One region of the Pantoea sp. SGAir0215 genome, then DNA from elsewhere that is predicted to be linked to it. Evidence: predicted binding sites of a transcription regulator. Region 1 holds the regulator's gene; the other holds the start of a gene.
What was found. The regulator LexA, encoded in region 1, represses DNA repair genes until DNA is damaged. The targets are predictions, from matches to a motif close to TNCTGTATGTACATACAGNA.
Positions count from the first base shown of each region.

Region 2: the regulator LexA is predicted to act here: its motif matches at 3,632-3,651, upstream of mutH (DNA mismatch repair endonuclease MutH).

Region 1 covers NZ_CP028031.1:880,626-887,716, reverse strand. Annotated here, with positions in the region: gene C1N64_RS04240 (conjugal transfer protein TraF) at 1-826, opposite strand, end outside; gene zur (zinc uptake transcriptional repressor Zur) at 1,250-1,771, shown strand; gene C1N64_RS04230 (CsbD family protein) at 1,843-2,055, opposite strand; gene dinF (MATE family efflux transporter DinF) at 2,227-3,549, opposite strand; gene lexA (transcriptional repressor LexA) at 3,659-4,273, opposite strand; gene C1N64_RS04215 (diacylglycerol kinase) at 4,380-4,748, opposite strand; gene plsB (glycerol-3-phosphate 1-O-acyltransferase PlsB) at 4,877-7,091, shown strand, end outside.
Region 2 covers NZ_CP028031.1:4,126,003-4,133,093, reverse strand. Annotated here, with positions in the region: gene lysA (diaminopimelate decarboxylase) at 1-343, shown strand, start outside; gene C1N64_RS19275 (NADP(H)-dependent aldo-keto reductase) at 395-1,435, opposite strand; gene C1N64_RS19270 (YgdI/YgdR family lipoprotein) at 1,575-1,793, opposite strand; gene C1N64_RS19265 (TerC family protein) at 1,914-2,624, opposite strand; gene mutH (DNA mismatch repair endonuclease MutH) at 2,723-3,400, opposite strand; gene rppH (RNA pyrophosphohydrolase) at 4,086-4,613, shown strand; gene ptsP (phosphoenolpyruvate--protein phosphotransferase) at 4,626-6,872, shown strand; gene lgt (prolipoprotein diacylglyceryl transferase) at 6,981-7,091, shown strand, end outside.

The DNA of each region.
Region 1 (7,091 bases):
ACCCGCTTTCGGTGCTGCGGTAGCGGCCATCCCGTAAATCGTTTTTATCGTAGTTATACACGCTGGCGGAATAGTTATACAGCCAGGTCTTTTGCAGCTTAGGCGTCACACCAATCGACACCGGATGGCCGGCAATCGTGAACTCATGGGCAACGGCGATACCATAATCGGTATTTAGCGCAGCCAGCCCGTTCGCGCTGGAGCCCAGCAAGTTTTGTACATTAGGCAGACCAAATACACCGCCAGGAATACCGGCAAACGTTCCGTCAGCCACGCCTTGTAAAATAACGATATCGCCTTCTTTTACATTCGCGCGGACATGCGCCGTACCATAGGCTTTGGTGACAAAGGCAAAAGGCAGCGTTTCATTCGGAACGGTGACTGCAATCGCGACACCTGCTGTCGCGTTGGCTTTGTTACCGCGTAAATCTCTGAGCGTATTGGCCAGATCTCCTGACGCAGCCTGAATCTCAGGAATACGGCGCAGCAGCTCTAATGTCGAGGCATTATCAAACAGATCCTGATAGCGATTTACCGTATCAGTGATGTTATCGATCTTATCGACCATCTTGTCTTTATCAGTAATTTGCGCGCCCGCACTGGGAAAGATGATGCTGACGTTGTCATCGGGTTTTGCTTTGGTCATTAACGCCGGGTTAGCTAAAACGGCAGACCCGTAGGTAGAGGACGCCACGCCCGTTCCCCCCATTGCATCGTTACGGGCATCGTACCAGGTTCCCGCGGCCAGCGCGGATGATGAAAAAACCAGAGCATTAAACACTGCAGGGAAAACCAGAACGGAACGTGGGACGGTTAATTTTGCCATTTGCTTATCATCACCTGAAAAATTGCCGTTAAAACATTAACGACCGAATAGTTTGTTAGCCCCATTGTGGAGGATGGCTAACGCTTTATTGCTGTGAATTCAGAGTAAATAGTGGCGCAATTCCATTGATTGATTATTTTTCGATCCGTTATGTCTGGTTACCGTCCAAAAAGCGTTAACAGAAGGAGGCCGGGACCAGCACTTTATTAAGAACTTTTAAACATTAGTTCTTAACTCAGTGAGATGTAAAGCAAAAGGAAAAAATATTTACAAACATTCTGACATATATTGGCATCGCAGACGGGCGCAAAGTCGTAAGGAACAGATAAGCACGGATAAAGGGAGGAGGTGCAGACAGGCAAGGTGCATCGTACGTATCATTAATGTGATAAGATAACATCACCTGTCAAACGGAGAAATTCCATGTCAACCATGACGCCAGAGCAAATCATGACCCAGGCTGAGAAACTGTGTTTACAGCGCGGTGTACGCCTGACGACCCAGCGCGCAGAGGTCCTGCGGTTGATGGCCGGACAGCCAGGATCGATCAGTGCTTATGACCTGCTTGATCAGTTGCGTGTCAGTGAGCCCCAGGCCAAGCCTCCTACCGTCTACCGTGCGCTGGATTTTCTTCTTGAGCAGGGTTTTATCCACCGCGTCGAGTCCAATAACAGCTATGTGATGTGTCACCATTTCGACGCACCCGCCCATACATCGGTGATGCTGGTCTGCGATCGCTGTGCAGTGGTCACGGAAAAGCAGGCGCAGGGCGCAGAAAAAATCATCGCATCGCTGGCGCAAGAGGCAAGCTTTGTCCTACGGCATAGCGTGATAGAGGCGCACGGGTTATGTGAAAACTGTGCGGAAGTTGAAGCCTGTGAACAGCATGAACATTGTGATCATGACCATCAGGCTGACGGGAAGAAACGCAGTAAACGAAGTTAATTGCACATCCTTGTGCGGTCTGGCCGGCATGAGCGTACCGGCCCGGGTAGGAGCATCCCTGAATAACGTGATTACCAGCGGTAATCCTTGTTGTGACCTTCCCAGTCCGTTACTTCTTTCTCCGCCTGATCTTTCGCGTAGCCGTAACGTTCCTGAATTTTGCCGACCAGCTGATCGCGTTTACCTTCAATGACTTGCATGTCATCATCGGTCAGCTTGCCCCATTTCTCTTTCATTTTTCCTTTGAACTGTTTCCAGTTACCACTCGCTTCGTCTTTATTCATTGCAGACCTCCACGTCATCCTTCGATTTCGCTTTATTTTGCCATCAGGCAAAATTACGATATAAAGCGCTGTTTAATAGCGCCATTCAAAGATAATTGTAGTAGCTAATTTCAGTTTTGCCGGAAAAAATGAAAATTTTATGTATCCTGCGTCATATTTCAGGCAAGTTGCTCAGGCGCTAAACCAGGTGCCATTGCGCCAGTGCCTGCGCCAGACCAGCCAAAGTGACAGGCCGCGAAGCGCCAGAAAAACGGCTATCGCCAGCCATAGACCGTGATTACCGATAAAAGGCACGGTTAACAGCGTCAGGAAATAGCCCAGTGCGGCAATCGCCATACTGTTGCGCATTTCTCTTCCGCGGGTCGCACCAATAAACATGCCATCCAGCAGATAGCACCAGACGCCAACCAGCGGCATGACAACCTGCCACGGCAGAAAGCGGTCAGCCGCCTGTTGAAGTGCGGGAATCGATGTCAGGAGAGCCACGATCTGATAGCCACAAACAGCATAGACCAGGGAGAAAAACAGCGCGACTGACAGGGCCTGACGGCAGGCAGCAATCCATACCAGTTGCAACCTGCTGCCGTCTTTTGCGCCGTGTGCCTCACCAGCAAAGGCTTCGACGGCGTAAGCAAAGCCATCCAGCGCATAGGCGGTAAACGTCATGAACATCAGCAGGATGGCATTTACCGCCACCACATCAGGTCCGATACGCGTTCCCAGCACGGTCAGAGAGGCAAAGCAAAGCTGTAACAGTAAGGTACGCAGCAGGATATCGCGATTCAGGCGCAGCAGGCGGTGGATATCGCCACGCCAGCTATGGACCAGACTGTGCAGCGTGATACCACGCAGCGCCAGCACGCGCCAGACCATAAGTGCCCCGACCAGCAACGTCGCATATTCCGCGATAGCCGTCGCGGCTGCAGCCCCGGCTACGCCCCAGTGCAGCCCCAGCACTAGCCAGAGGTCCAGCAGAATATTGATAACGTTGCCCACCACCAGCAGGATGACCGGCGCTCTGGCATACTGTACGCCCAGCAGCCAGCCCAGAATCACCAGGTTAGCCAGCATGGCGGGCGCACTGAGCCAGCGAATATGGATAAACAGCGCAGCCTGCTCAAGCACGGCGGCCTCTCCGCCGATAAAGCGGGTTGCTAATGCCGTAACAGGATGACGCAGGGCAATAAACAGGCTGCCGGCCAGTAAGGCAATGATCAGGGGCTGTGCCAATGCGCGCGCCAGCGCCGTTTTATCGCCCGCGCCAAACGCCTGAGCCGTCAGGCCTGTCGTGCTCATACGCAGAAAAAGCAGCAGCATGAAGATGAAACTGGTAACGGTCGTCCCGACCGCAACGCCGCCCAGATAAACCGGGCTGTCGAGATGGCCAATAACGGCTGTATCGACTAAGCCGAGCAGAGGAACGGTGATATTTGACAGGATCATGGGCAGCGCCAGCCGCCACAGTTTTTTATCGGTAGCTGTCAGGAAGCGCATGTAACGTCCGTGCAATGCGCCGCTGGTGTTACAGATGAACCCACAGCGGCAAAACAGGGGCAGACTGGGTAACGTCAAGGTTGACGTAAAGAGCCAACCTTAGGAGGATTTATAACCACTCACCGTTACGTACGATGCCAACCGCCAGACCTTCAACCGTCAGCGACTGCGCACGTGTATCGACAATGATAGGCTCAAAATCCGTATTTTCAGGTAACAGATGCACCACTGATCCCTGTTTTTTCCAGCGCTTCACAGTGACTTCGTCGTCAATGCGCGCTACCACCACCTGACCATTACGCACTTCCTGCGTTTTATGCACGGCCAGCAAATCACCATCCATGATGCCAATGTCTTTCATTGACATGCCGCTAACGCGCAGCAGGAAATCGGCAGAGGGCTTGAACATGTCTGGATCCACTTTGTAGTGGGTTTCGATATGTTCCTGGGCCAGCAACGGCTCACCCGCCGCAACGCGCCCAATGAGTGGCAGGCCATCTGAAGGTTCTTCTTCCATTAACAAACGGATACCGCGGGACGCACCAGAGACGATTTCAATCACGCCTTTACGCGACAGCGCTTTCAGATGCTCTTCTGCCGCGTTAGGTGAGCGGAAGCCCAGTTGCGCAGCAATTTCTGCACGCGTAGGCGGCATGCCCGTTTGATTAATGTGGTCGCGAATCAAGTCGTAGACCTGTTGCTGCCTGCTGGTTAATGCTTTCATCCCGCCCCCTGGTTGTTTATACAGTCGCTGTGAGTATATACAGGTATTGGTGAAATGGAAACCAAAAGTCAGGCCAAAATCAGTAATTTGACGGGAGATGGAATGCTTATCGCAAATGCGACCAAAGTAGCGTTCCCCAAACGAACAGGGCCAGTACTATTGCCAGCAAAACAGCGGCCGATCCCATATCTTTGGCACGGCCGGCAAGAGGGTGACGTTCCTGCCCTGTGCGGTCCACCACCGCTTCGATGGCGCTGTTCAGAACTTCAACAATCATCACCAGCATGACCGCGCCAATCATCAGGATGCGCGAAATAGTATCGACATCCAGCCAGCAGGCCAGGATAATTGCCGCCAGTGAAATTACGGCTTCCTGGCGGAAGGCAGCTTCATGCTGCCAGGCGGCGCGAAGACCTTGCCATGAGTAGCCAGCCGCTTTCACAATCCGGGTAATGCCGGTGACATTATTTGTCATGATAAAGGAACTCTTTTCAAAGGATTGACGTCAATACCGGGCAGCGCACAATTGTCGCTGTCACAGATTTTTGCTGCGCGTTCTGATATGCTTGCGCCGCTTTGCTAACAAGAGGCTTCATGTTGTCTATGTCAGGTTGGCGTAAAATTTTTTATAAATTGCTGAACTTACCCCTTTCATTTCTGGTAAAGAGTAAGGCCATTCCGGCTGATCCCGTCTCCGAACATGGGCTGGATCCTACCCGGCCTATTATGTATGTCCTGCCTTATGATTCAAAGGCCGATCTCCTGACTTTACGCGCGCAGTGCATCCGGCACGATCTGCCTGATCCGCTTATTCCGCTGGAGATAGACGGCGCCCTGTTGCCGCGTCATGTTTTTATTAATGACGGTCCGCGTGTGTTCCCCTATTTTGTGCCCAGCCTTGAATCGGTCAAAATCTTCCACGAATATCTTGATCTGCACCGCAGCAACCCTGAACTTGATGTTCAGATGTTACCGGTTTCAGTCATGTTTGGCCGTGCGCCGGGTCGGGAAGTCCAGGGCGACGATCATCCGCCTCATTTGCGGCTCCTTAACGGCATTCAAAAATTCTTTGCCGTTCTCTGGCATGGCCGCGACAGTTTTGTGCGTTTTTCGCCCACGGTCTCCCTGCGTCGTATGGCGACCGAACACGGTACCGACAAGTCGATTGCGCAGAAGCTGGCTCGCGTAGCGCGCATCCATTTTGCCCGTCAGCGCCTGGCTGCGGTGGGACCGCGCCTGCCGGCTCGCCAGGATTTATTCAATCGCCTGTTGCAGTCGAAGGCGATTGAAAAAGCTGTGGAAGACGAGGCGCGTAGCAAGAAAATCTCCCATGAGAAAGCGCAGCAAAACGCCATTGAAATGATGGAAGAAATTGCGGCCAACTTTTCCTACGAAGCGATTCGTATCACCGACCGCGTGATGGGCTGGCTCTGGAGCCGACTCTATCAGGGGATCAACGTTAACGGCGGTGAGCGGGTACGTCAGCTGGCGCAGGACGGCCATGAAATTGTTTATGTGCCTTGCCACCGCAGCCATATGGACTACCTGCTACTGTCTTATGTGCTGTATCACCAGGGCCTGGTTCCGCCACATATTGCCGCAGGGATTAACCTGAACTTCTGGCCTGCCGGGCCGATTTTCCGTCGTCTGGGTGCCTTCTTTATTCGTCGTACCTTTAAAGGCAACAAGCTCTATTCAACCGTGTTCCGTGAATACCTTGGCGAGCTCTTTACCCGCGGCTATTCCGTCGAGTATTTCGTGGAAGGTGGACGCTCACGTACCGGCCGACTGCTGGATCCGAAAACCGGCACCCTCTCTATGACGCTGCAGGCCATGCTGCGCGGCGGCACGCGACCTATCACGTTAGTGCCCATTTACATCGGTTATGAACATGTAATGGAAGTGGGTACCTACGCTAAAGAGCTACGCGGTGCGGCAAAAGAGAAAGAAGGCTTTATGCAGATGGTGCGCGGCCTGCGTAAGCTGCGCAACCTGGGCCAGGGTTATGTGAACTTTGGTGAGCCGTTGCCGCTGATCAACTATCTGAACAAGCGCGTACCGGAATGGCGTGAGTCTATCGATCCCATTGAAGCGCAACGTCCGGGCTGGTTAACGCCAACGGCCAATGATATCGCCGCCACCATCATGGTACGTATTAATGAAGCCGGTGCCGCGAACGCCATGAACCTGTGCGTAACGGCACTGCTCGCTTCCCGCCAGCGTTCACTGACCCGTGAACAGCTGATTGAGCAGCTGGAGTGCTATACCCAGTTATTACGTAATGTGCCCTACTCGCCGGATGCCACTTTGCCTGACATGTCTGCGGAAGCGTTGCTGGATCACGCGCTGAGTATGAACAAGTTTGAGAGTGAGAAGGACAGTATCGGCGACATCATTATTCTGCCGCGCGAGCAGGCGGTACTGATGACCTATTACCGGAATAACATCCACCATATGCTGGTGATGCCCTCTCTGATTGCGGCCATCATCCAGCAGCACCGTAACCTGGGCGAAGCCGAACTGCTGCGCCAGGTCAGCCTGATTTACCCCATGCTGAAGAGCGAGCTGTTCCTGCGCTGGGGCAACGACCAGCTGCCGCAGCTGCTGGCTGACTTATGCCAGGAGCTGGCGCGCCAGGGACTGATTACCGTTGAGGCAGGTCTGCTGTCGTTCAACACGGCACGTTACCGTACGCTGCAGTTGCTGGCTGCCGGTGTACGTGAAACGCTGCAACGTTACGCCATCACCTTCTCGATTCTCAGCGCCAAGCCCACCATCAACCGCGGCACGCTGGAAAAAGAGAGCCGCACGCTGGCCC
Region 2 (7,091 bases), 1.2 Mb from region 1:
ACCATCGATGTACGGCAGCTATCACCATATCTCCCTGATGGCTGGCGACAACCGAAAGATTGATGAACAGGACACGCGTGAAAGCGTTGTCGCGGGGCCACTTTGCGAGTCCGGCGATGTGTTTACTCAGCTTGAAGGGGGCAAAGTGGAAACCCGGGCGATTCCCGACGCGAAAGTCGGCGACTATCTGGTGTTCCACGATACCGGGGCGTACGGTGCGTCCATGTCCTCTAACTACAACAGTCGACCGCTGATTCCGGAAATCCTGTTTGAAAACGGCACGCCACGCGAGATTCGTCGCGCGCAGCGTATCGAGGATCTGCTGGCTCTGGAATTGGGTTAACGCAGGCTGTCAGTCAGAACTGCCAGCCGCACTTGCGGCTGGCACATGGCATCACGGTGCTGGGTAGGTATAACGGCGGTGAATCGCCTCAAGCTCTTCCAGAATCTCACTACTGAGCGTCAGGTTGGCGCTGTCGATATTGATCTTTAACTGATCCAGCGTGGTGGCGCCCAGCAGCGTGCTGGAAACAAACGGCTGCTGGCGAACAAACGCCAGGGCCATTTGCGAGGGATCGATCTGATGCTTGTTTGCCAGCGCCACATATTCTGCGACTGCCAGCTGAGACTGCTCGCCACTGTAGCGGGTAAACCGGCTAAACAAGGTATTACGTGCACCAGCAGGCTGTGCACCGTTCAGGTATTTCCCACTTAGCGTACCAAAAGCCAGGCACGAATAGGCCAGCAGTTCCACGCCTTCATGCTGGCTGATTTCCGCCAGGCCCACCTCAAAACTGCGGTTCAGCAGGCTGTAGGGATTCTGAATAGAAACAATGCGCGGTAACTCATGCTTTTCTGCCAGTTGCAGGTAACGCATCACGCCCCAGGGGGTTTCATTAGAGACGCCGATGTAGCGAATTTTACCGGCCCGCACCTGTTCTGCCAGCGCTTCCAGCGTTTCCAGCAGGGTCACCGGGACGCTGGAAGCGCTGTACTGATAGCCAAGTTTGCCAAAGAAGTTGGTCTGGCGCTGCGGCCAGTGCAGCTGGTACAGGTCGATATAATCGGTATTCAGGCGCTTCAGGCTGGCATCCAGCGCTTCGCGAATGTTCTTACGATCCAGCGCCATATTAGGGCGAATGGAGGCATCGTTGCCGCGGGTCGGCCCTGCGACTTTACTGGCGAGAATGATTTTATCGCGGCTGCCGGTCTTTTTTAACCAACTGCCAATGTACTTTTCGGTCAGGCCCTGGGTTTCCGGGCGAGGCGGCACCGGATACATTTCGGCAGTATCGATCAGGTTGATGCCGGAACTGATCGCAAGATCCAGTTGCGCGTGGGCGTCGGCTTCGCTGTTTTGCTCACCAAACGTCATGGTGCCCAATCCAAGCTGACTCACTTCCAGCGTGCTATGGGGGATACGGTGATAATGCATTGCCGGCTTCCTTTTCTCTGAGGATGGATATTGTGTCTTAAGGGACTATAGCGCGAGGCGTAGCGGCTAAGAAAGGGAAACAACAAGGAGAAACAGCCTGCCGGAGAGGGAAAGGTCGACAGGCCTGCTCGTTTCGCATTTAACGCTCAATGATGGTTGATACTTCATCACTGTTAATCTGTACCGTATGGCCTGACTGATCGGTGTACTGTACCAGTCCGGTCTCCTTATCAATGCTCGGTTTGCCTTCCGTCATAATCATGCGACCGTCTTTTGTCGCCATCACATAATCAGAACTACAACCACCTAATGTCACTGCGGCAACGGCCGCCAATATAATCTTACTCAGCCCTTTCATTGTGCTTATCCTCGCAACGCGTCCACTGTAAAAAAATTGTAGTAATAAATCCTTTTACCGATTGGGTTAATCGTATCAATCTGAAAATAGGTGGGCGGCAGGCCGCCGCCCTTGACAACGCTAGCTGACTTTTTTCTTACTGCGCATCAGGTTAAGGCACTCAACGGCCATCGAGAAGAACATGGCAAAATAAATGTAACCTTTTGGTACATGCACGCCGAAACTCTCCAGAATGAGGGTGAAACCCACCAAAATCAGGAAAGAAAGCGCCAGCATTTTGACCGACGGATGACGGTCAACAAATTCGCCAATACTGCGTGCCGCAAACATCATCATTAAGACGGCAATCACCACGGCGGCCATCATAATAAACAGATGGTCTGAAAGGCCGACGGCTGTAATAACCGAGTCGAGGCTGAAAATAATGTCGAGCAACATAATCTGCACAATCGCTCCCAGGAACGAATGCACATTGGATTTGTGTTCGGTTTCCTCACCTTCGATAGTTTCATGGATTTCCATGCTGGATTTCCAGAGCAGAAATAAGCCACCAAACAGCAGAATAAGATCGCGTGCGGAGAACGGATGATCCATAAGGGTAAACAGGGGATTGGTCAGTTTTGCTACCCAGGCAATCGAGGCCAGCAGTCCCAGCCGCATCAGCATCGCGCCCATCAGACCAATGCGCCGTGCGCGGGCCTGCTGATGTTTAGGCAGTTTTGCCACCACTAATGACAAAAAGATAATGTTATCAATGCCCAGAACCACTTCCAGAATGGTCAGGGTGCCCAACGCCAGCCAGGCGTTAGGATCGGAAATCCACTCGAACATACCTGCACTCGTATCCTAAACGAAAAGTAAACGAAGATTATACGCACCTAATCTGTCGAACTCACATTTAAATAGTGCATGGCCTGGGGAAAGGGGATTCAGAGAAGAAAATGGCGGGCAAGCAGCGGGGCGGTAAAGCTTTTCTTGAGATAAAACCCGCGCGGTAACGTCATAATGGGCTGTCCCTGTTCGCCGATCCCTTCGGTCAGGGCCCGGCTGTTAGCCGCTTTGGGACGAATTTGCAGCCAGGCACCATGACGGGCAGTAATACGTTCCACCTGACCCAGCACAATCATATCCATAAGTTCTTCCCAGTCCTGACGCAGCATGTCTTCTTCTTGTGCCGTCGGGCTCCACAGCAAGGGTGCGCCTACCCGGCGCTCGCCAGGGGGAATATCACGCTCACCCTCAACCGGCATCCATAGTACGCGAGCCAGCTTATGGCGAACATGACTGTTTTCCCATGTCACGCCGCTGTTACCGGTCAGCGGTGCAACGCAGACAAATGTGGTTTCCAGCGGTTTGCCTTCACGATCGACAGGGATGGTTTTCAACTCAATGCCCAGATGCGCAAAATCCTGCTCGGCTTTACTGCCTGCGCTGGCCCCCAAATGCCATTCCAGCAGCATGCCCACCCAGCCTTTATCGCGCTTCAGATTGGCTGGCGTTGGAATGCCGGCCTGTTCTGCCAGACAGTGTAAAGGTAAACCTGCCAGTGCCTGCGCCCGCGCGAACAGTACCGATTCGTTTTCAGGTGGCTCTGGAAGAGTGATCATATGCGTAACCCGATGTGGTTAAAAAATAAGCGCCCTGCGGCCTGTCAGGTTTTCCACAGGAATGAGCAGGGTAAGGTGCGCATAATAACATGAAACATAGTGCTTTTTTAAGAATGCACCGCTTCATGCTGTTAACGACGGGTCAGGTTATCCCAACTTGCTATCAACAATGAACAGGATCTTATGACCAGTTATCCACAGAAAGATGGGATAACCTGGCATCAGACGGGTTACTGGTTCGATTTACAGCCTTGACTTTGCTGTTTTTTAGCAAAAATTAGCCGGTTTGCTGCAAGCTTGAACCGATATCTGTGGATAAAAAGCCGGGTGGTGGATATTTAGCCAATTGTCAGCGACAGGACATTATACAATGTCACTCAGACGAATTTATTCAAACCTCAGCAGAGAAATAGTCTTATATTTCAATAGCTATTTCAGAATGACAGTAAAGCGTATTCAGATTCCTCCCAACGGGTTATTCAGTTAACTCCCGTGTTCTACACAAAGCTATCCACAGAAAACGTGAATAAGATCGATATTTTCTCGGTGCTTTGTTTATAACTTTGCATTCTTCTGTGAGTTATCCCGAGATTACGGTCCCCATTGCCCGTGAATCCAGTGGTTTACCGCCTGTAAGGAGTGTGAAACAATCAGACCATTCAAATTTAGCTTTTGAGGTAGTCCAGTGATCGATGATGATGGCTACCGCCCGAATGTTGGTATCGTAATTTGTAACAGGCAGGGACAAGTGTTATGGGCCAGGCGCTTTGGACAGCACTCCTGGCAATTTCCTCAGGGAGGCATCAATCCCGGTGAAACCGCAGAACAGGCGATGTATCGCGAATTGTTCGAAGAAGTAGGGTTACACAGAAAGGATGTCCGAATACTTGCATCTACCCGTAACTGGTTGCGCTACAAATTGCCAAAACGTTTGGTGCGTTGGGACACAAAACCGGTTTGTATTGGTCAGAAACAAAAGTGGTTTCTTCTGCAGTTGATGTGCAGTGATGCAGATATTAATGTGCAACACAGTAGCACGCCGGAATTCGACGGCTGGCGCTGGGTGAGCTTTTGGTATCCGGTACGTCAGGTTGTCTCTTTTAAACGCGATGTGTACCGTCGGGTGATGAAGGAGTTTGCAGGCGTTGTCATGTCCATGCAGGAGAGTGCGGTGCAGCGAAATCATCCTGCCCATCGACGTAAAAGAGGATAGGCCACGCCCTTTATGCTCACTCAGTTGCGAGAAATTGTTGAAAAGGTGGCGAGTGCGCCCCGTCTGAACGAAGCACTCGACATCCTGGTTAATGAGATCTGTCTGGCTATGGAAACGGAAGTCTGTTCCGTTTATCTGGCCGATCACGATCATCGCTGTTATTACCTGATGGCGACGCGCGGTCTGAAAAAACCGCGTGGCCTGACGGTGAAACTGGCGTTTGATGAAGGGATTGTGGGCCTGGTCGGTCGCCTGGCCGAGCCTATCAACCTGGCTGATGCGCAGAGCCATCCGAGCTTTAAATACATCCCCTCCGTTAAGGAAGAACGCTATCGCTCTTTCCTTGGTGTGCCCATCATCAGCCGCCGCCAGCTTCTGGGTGTGCTGGTGGTGCAGCAGCGCGAGCATCGCCAGTTCGACGAAAGCGAAGAGTCTTTTCTGGTTACGCTCGCCACCCAGCTAGCGGCCCTGCTGTCACAATCGCAGCTGAGCCAGCTGTTTGGCCAGTATCGCCAGGCCCGTGTTCGCGCCATCGCGGCCGCACCGGGTGTGGCGGTTGCGCCGGGCTGGGTGGATGAAACCCAACCCCTGCTCGATCAGGTCTCCGCGGCCTCCACGCTGGATCCACTGCGCGAACGTGAGCGCTTGTCACTGGCGATGAGTGAAGCCGCCAGTGAGTTTCGTCGCTTCAGTAAACGCTTTTCTGCCAGCGCGCAGAAAGAAAGCGCGGCAATCTTCGATCTCTACTCGCACCTGTTAACGGATGCCCGCCTGAAAAAAGATCTCTTCGATGAGATCGAACGCGGATCCGTGGCCGAGTGGGCAGTCAAAACCGTGATTGAAAAGTTTGCCGCGCAGTTTGCCAGCCTGACGGATAGCTATCTGAAAGAGCGCGCGGGCGATCTGCGGGTGCTTGGGCAGCGGTTACTGTTCCACCTTGATGATTCCCTGGTGGGCGTCAATGCCTGGCCCGAACGCTTTGTATTGGTAGCCGATGAGCTGACAGCGACAACGCTCGCCGAGATCCCGCATGATCGCCTGGCCGGTATTGTGGTGCGTGACGGCGCCGCGAATTCGCACGCCGCGATCCTGACCCGCGCCATGGGGATCCCCACGGTGATGGGCGCAGACATTCAGCCCGGCCAGCTCAATAAGCGCCTGCTGATTGTCGATGGCTATCGTGGTGAACTGCTGATCGACCCTGAACCGGTGATCGTGCAGGAGTACCAGCGGTTAATCAATGAAGAAAATGCCCTCAGCAAGATGGCTGAAGGCGGTGTAGACAGACCGGCAGAACTGAGAAGCGGTCAGCGCATACAGGTGATGCTTAATGCGGGACTGAGCCCGGAGCATGAGCAAACGCAGGGCAGTTGGGTTGACGGCATCGGTCTTTACCGTACGGAAATCCCGTTTATGCTGCAAAGCGGATTCCCGTCAGAAGAAGAGCAGGTGGCACAGTATCAGGGCATGTTACAGCTCTTTCACGACAAGCCCGTTACGCTGCGTACGCTGGATATCGGGGCCGATAAACAACTGCCTTACATGCCGATTAGCGAGGAGAACCCGTGTCTGGGCTGGCGCGGAATCCGATTGACGCTCGATCAACCGGAAATTTTTCTGGTGCAGGTGCGCGCGATGCTGCGTGCGAATGCCGCCTCAGGCAACCTGAGCATCTTACTGCCGATGATCAGCCACATTGATGAGATCGACGAGGCCAAACGGCTGATTCAGCGTGCCGGGGCAGAAGTGGAAGAGATGCTCGGCTATGCGATTCCGAAGCCGCGCATCGGCATCATGATTGAAGTGCCCTCGATGCTGTTTATGATCCCGCATCTGGCCTCGCGTGTTGATTTTATCTCGGTAGGCACCAACGATCTGACCCAGTATTTGCTGGCGGTCGATCGTAACAATACGCGCGTGGCGAATCTGTACGATTCCCTCCATCCGGCCATGTTGCGCGCACTGCAGGCCATTTCTGTTGAAGCCCATTTGGCGAATCTGGAATTGTGTTTGTGTGGTGAAATGGCGGGCGATCCGACCTGCGTGGCGCTGTTGGTGGGAATGGGATATCACCACCTCAGTATGAACGGGAAAAACGTCTCGCGTGTTAAATACCTGCTGCGTCATCTGGATTACGAAGAAACGCAGAAGCTCAGCACCCAGGCGCTTAAAGCCTCGTCAGCGACGGAGGTACGCCAGATGATGTCGGCGTTTATGGAACAGCGTGGTTTGGGCGGTCTGATCCGCGGCGGGCGTTAACCCAGGTTACATTTCTGCGACTACGCAAAAAACTGGCTGTGCTATGATGCACAGCCTTAATTTATGTGCATCACGTCCCCTTTCAGGGCAGAAAAAAAACGGTGAATGATGAATAACGGCTACATCGCATTTCCACAGTTTGATCCGGTGATTTTCTCAATCGGACCGCTTTCGCTTCACTGGTACGGGTTGATGTATCTGGTGGGATTTGTGTTCGCC